2 regions of the Comamonas sp. C11 genome follow, and region 1 is predicted to be linked to the other one. Evidence: predicted binding sites of a transcription regulator. Region 1 holds the regulator's gene; the other holds the start of a gene.
What was found. The regulator sigma-54, encoded in region 1, starts transcription at its own class of promoters, with help from an activator protein. The targets are predictions, from matches to a motif close to TGGCANGNAANCTGCTTT.
Positions count from the first base shown of each region.

Region 2: the regulator sigma-54 is predicted to act here: its motif matches at 1,475-1,492, upstream of glnA (type I glutamate--ammonia ligase).

Region 1 is NZ_CP101743.1:5,469,896-5,472,300, reverse strand. It holds gene lptB (LPS export ABC transporter ATP-binding protein) at 1-461, shown strand, start outside; gene NOX35_RS25265 (RNA polymerase factor sigma-54) at 607-2,208, shown strand; gene NOX35_RS25260 (aspartyl/asparaginyl beta-hydroxylase domain-containing protein) at 2,399-2,405, opposite strand, start outside.
Region 2 is NZ_CP101743.1:3,935,597-3,938,001, reverse strand. It holds gene NOX35_RS18020 (sterol desaturase family protein) at 1-317, shown strand, start outside; gene NOX35_RS18015 (EI24 domain-containing protein) at 332-1,219, shown strand; gene glnA (type I glutamate--ammonia ligase) at 1,542-2,405, shown strand, end outside.

The DNA.
Region 1 (2,405 bases):
GCGTGGAAGACAATGTGCGCGCCGTGCTGGAGCTGCAAAAGGACGAGCAGGGCAAGACGCTGACGCAGGGCGAGATCGAAAAGCGCCTCACCGGCTTGCTGCAGGAGCTGCGCGTCGAGCATCTGCGCCAGTCGCCGGCACTGGCTCTGTCCGGCGGTGAGCGCCGTCGCGTGGAAATTGCCCGAGCCCTGGCCACGCAACCGCGCTTCATCCTGCTTGACGAACCGTTTGCCGGCATCGACCCGATTGCGGTGATCGAGATCCAGCGCATCATCGGCTTCCTCAAGGAGCGCGGCATCGGCGTGCTGATTACCGACCACAATGTGCGCGAGACGCTGGGCATCTGCGACCACGCCTTCATCATCAGCGACGGCCATGTGCTGGCCGAAGGCACGCCCGAGGAGATCGTGGAGAACGCCGATGTGCGCCGCGTCTATCTGGGCGAACATTTCAGAATGTGATGACCCCCACGCTCCTTCACTTTGTGTGGTCGCTGCCCCCGGAAGGGACCCTGACCGGCTGCGCCGGGGTTTGCCCTGGGGAGACCCGGCTGCCAACCCATGGCACTGTGCGCGTTTGCAATGATTGTCTGGGAGCCGCGCCTCGATGAAGCCAGGTCTCTCGCTACGCGTTTCGCAGCATTTGTCGCTGACGCCGCAGCTGCAGCAATCCATTCAGCTGCTGCAGCTCTCCACTCTGGAGCTGGCGCAGGAAGTCGAGCAGATGCTGGTCGACAACCCTTTTCTGGAACGTGCTGGCGATGAGGCCGAATCTACGGGAGATGCTCCTGTAGATGTAGCTGCTAGCGCAAGTGAATACAACACTTCAGACAGTATTCATGCTGAAAATGATGCGAAGCAAACGCAAGCAGCTGCTGAAACAATAGCGGAGACGCCAAGTGCCGAGACCCCGGAAACGCTGAACTGGGAGGCCGACGGCATGGACGGCCAGGACGGGGAATGGGGCGGCGAATCCAGCAGCGAGTGGGATACGCCCTCGGCCAGCAGCTCCACACGCAACCGCGATGGCGATGACGAAACCGATGCCATCGATCTGGCGCGCGAGCACCAGAGCCTGACCGACTTTCTCCATCGTCAGGCGCTGAGCCTGCATCTGGGCGCGGCGGACATGGCGGCACTGCGCTTTCTCATCGAGTCGCTCAACGACGACGGCTATCTCGAGGATTCCCTGCAGGAGCTGGCGCAGAGCCTAGCCGGCGACGACCTGGAAGAGCGCGAGGAGCTGGAGCAGCACTTTGTCATTGCTCTGAAGCTGCTGCAAAGCCTGGAGCCCGTGGGCGTGGGCGCGCGTGATCTGGCCGAGTGCCTGCAGCTGCAGCTGCGCGACCTGATCCGCACCGCCGAGGACGAGGGCACGACCGAGGCGCATATGAACCGGCTGCTGCTGGCGCAGGCCATCTGTGCGCAGCCCATGGACCTGCTGGCGCGGCGCGATCTGCGCAAGCTCACCAGCCTGTGCGGCGCGCGCGAGGAGCAACTGCGCGAGGCCATGGCATTGATTGCCAGACTGGAGCCGCGTCCGGGGCGTCGCTTTGTCGATGTGGAACGCCATATCGTGGTGCCCGATGTCATCGTGCGTCCGGTGCGGGCCGGCGCCGGCCGGATGGACTTTTCCGTGCAGCTCAACCCCGAGGTCATGCCGCGTCTGCGCGTGCACGACATCTATGCCGGTGTGCTGCGCCGCCACAAGAACAGCGACGGCCATGCGGCGCTGCAGCAGCAGCTGCAGGAGGCGCGCTGGTTCATCAAGAACATCCAGCAGCGCTTCGACACCATCTTGCGTGTTTCCGAAGCCATCGTGGAGCGGCAGAAGAACTTCTTTGTGCATGGTGAGCTGGCCATGCGCCCGCTGGTGCTGCGCGATATCGCCGACACCCTGGGCCTGCACGAGTCCACCATCAGCCGCGTGACCACGGCCAAGTACATGGCCACGCCCCAGGGCACCTTCGAGCTCAAGTATTTCTTCGGCTCGGGCCTGGGCACGGAAACCGGCGGCAGTGCCTCCAGCACGGCCGTGCGTGCGCTGATCAAGCAGTTCGTCGATGCCGAAGATGCCAAGAAGCCGCTATCGGACGCCAAGCTGGCCGATATGCTCAAGGAGCAGGGCATCGAGTGCGCGCGCCGCACCGTCGCCAAATACCGCGAGCAGCTCAAGATACCGACGACCACGCTGCGCAAGGCGCTGTAGGGCACCGCAGAAACAAGAAAGCCGCTGATGCATCGCACAGCGGCTTTCTTGTTCTGCATTTAGGGCGGGAGCCTTGATAAGGCATTTCTCAAGTCAGGGGCAGCGAGCAAGAGCCGCCCTTGCGGCGATGCCGCCGTCCCCCTTGGGGGCGCCCGGCCAGGGGGAAGGCGCGTAGCGCCTCAGGGGGTTATCAAGAA
Region 2 (2,405 bases), 1.5 Mb from region 1:
ATGTGCGTATCTGGTTTGGCCAGCTGGGCGAACGCCTGTGGATCAGTCCGCGCTTTCACCGCCGCCACCACGCCATCGGTATTGGCCACGAACCCATGGCGCCCGTACGCAACAAGAAGGTGCATGGCAACAACTTCGGCGTATTGCTGCCCTGGTGGGACATATTGTTTGGCACGGCCAACTTTGATCTGCGCTATGACCCCACTGGCATTCGCGACCAGGTGCAAGCGAATGCAAAAGGACAGTTGCGCGACTATGGCCGCGGCTTCTGGGCGCAGCAGTGGCTGGCTGTCCTGCGATTGATGGGTCGCGCATAAGTCAATCCTTGAGTATGCTTGCCAGCATGAGCTTGCTACTCGACTCTTTTTGGCGTGCCCTGGCGTATTGCCTGCATAAGCGGGTCATTGTCTGGTCACTCTTGCCGCTGCTGGCCATGGCCTTGATGGCCTGGCTTTTGGGTTACTTCTTCTGGGCCGATGCGGTCCTCAAGGTGCAAAGTCTGCTGGACGGGGTGGGATGGCTGCATTCCCTGTGGCTATGGCTGCAGGGGCAGGGCCTTGGTTATGCCTCGGAGGTGGTGGCTTCCATTTTTGTCGTGTTGGGAGCAATGCCGGTACTCGTGGTGCTGGTTTTGCTGCTGGTGGGTCTGTTCATGGCGCCTGTGCTGACGCAGCTGGTGGCCGAGAAACGCTTTGCCGGGCTGGAGAAAAAACATGGCGGCTCTACCGTCGCCAGCCTGATCTGGTCGGGTGGCTCCACGCTGATTGCGCTGCTGGCCTTGTTTGTCACTCTGCCGCTCTGGGTGTTCCCGCCGCTGATGCTGGTGGTGGCGCCTTTGATCTGGGGGTGGCTCACTTACCGGGTGATGGCATTTGACGCCTTGTCCGAGCATGCCAGCAAGAACGAGCGCCGGGCCCTTTTTGCCCGTCACCGCATGTCGCTCATCCTGATGGGGGTGATCTGCGGCTATCTGGGCGCAGCACCCGGTGTGGTCTGGATTTCCGGGCTGCTGTTCCTGGCCGCTTTCTGGATTCTGGTTCCGATTGCGATCTGGATTTATGCGCTGGTGTTTGCCTTCTCTGCACTGTGGTTTGCTCACTTCTGCCTGGCTGCGCTGGAGCAGATGAGGGCGCAGACCATGCCGAATGCTGCGGACCCGCAGGTCCCGTTTGCACCTGGTGCAGATGATTCGGATGCTGCAGCTTCGGTGGCTCGCTGAGCAGCATCTGCTGCAGGTTGAATCAGGTGTCATGCACCAAAAACAATCTTATTTCAGAAATGCACCATCTTGGTGCAAATATGTTCACCAAGTTGGTGCAGCTGTGAGACGTGCTCTGGCAGTGAGACAATGCGCGTCTGTTTGGTGCAGTTTGCAGATACAGCTCTGTTAAGTGCTTATGTCTTGTGCCGAATATCTTTACACCAAGGCTCGGTTTCGGTGCGCAGATGTTGTTGTGAGGCACTGAGGTCGAGTTGGCACGCAAACTGCTAGATACTATTCATTCTTTATTTGATCAGCCAAAGTTGGCAGGAGAGATCTAATGGCGAAGACCGTTGCAGACGTGATGCAGATGGTGCAGGATAACGAGGTCAAGTTCGTGGACCTGCGCTTTACCGATACCCGCGGCAAGGAACAGCATGTGACCGTGCCCGTGTCGCACTTCGACGAGGACAAGTTCACCTCGGGCCATGCTTTCGACGGTTCTTCCGTTGCCGGCTGGAAAGGTATCGAAGCCTCGGACATGCAGCTGGTTCCCGATCCCAACACTGCCAATATCGATCCCTTCTTCGAAGAAACCACACTGATTCTGCAGTGCGATGTGATCGAACCCGGTGACGGCAAGGCCTACGACCGCGATCCCCGCTCCATCGCCAAGCGTGCCGAAGCCTACCTGAAGGCTTCCGGCCTGGGCGATACAGCTTACTTCGGTCCCGAACCCGAATTCTTCATCTTCGACGGCGTGCGCTGGGGCACCGAGCCTCACAACCCCTTCTTCGAAATCGAAGAATACGAGGCTCCCTGGAACACCGGCACCAAGTTCGAAACCGGTAACCGTGGTCACCGTCCTCGCGTCAAGGGTGGCTACTTCCCCGTTCCTCCAGTCGACAGCACCCAGGACATGCGTGCAGAGATGTCGCTGCTGCTGGAAGCGGTCGGCATTCCTGTCGAAGTGTTCCACCACGAAGTGGCTGGCGCCGGTCAGAACGAAATCGGCACACGCTTTTCGACTCTGGTCGAGCGTGCCGACTGGACGCAGCTGCAGAAGTACATCATCTGGAACGTGGCCAACACCTACGGCAAGACGGCAACCTTCATGCCCAAGCCCTACGCTGGCGATAACGGCTCCGGCATGCACGTGCACCAGTCCGTGTGGAAGGATGGCAAGAACCTGTTCGCCGGCGAC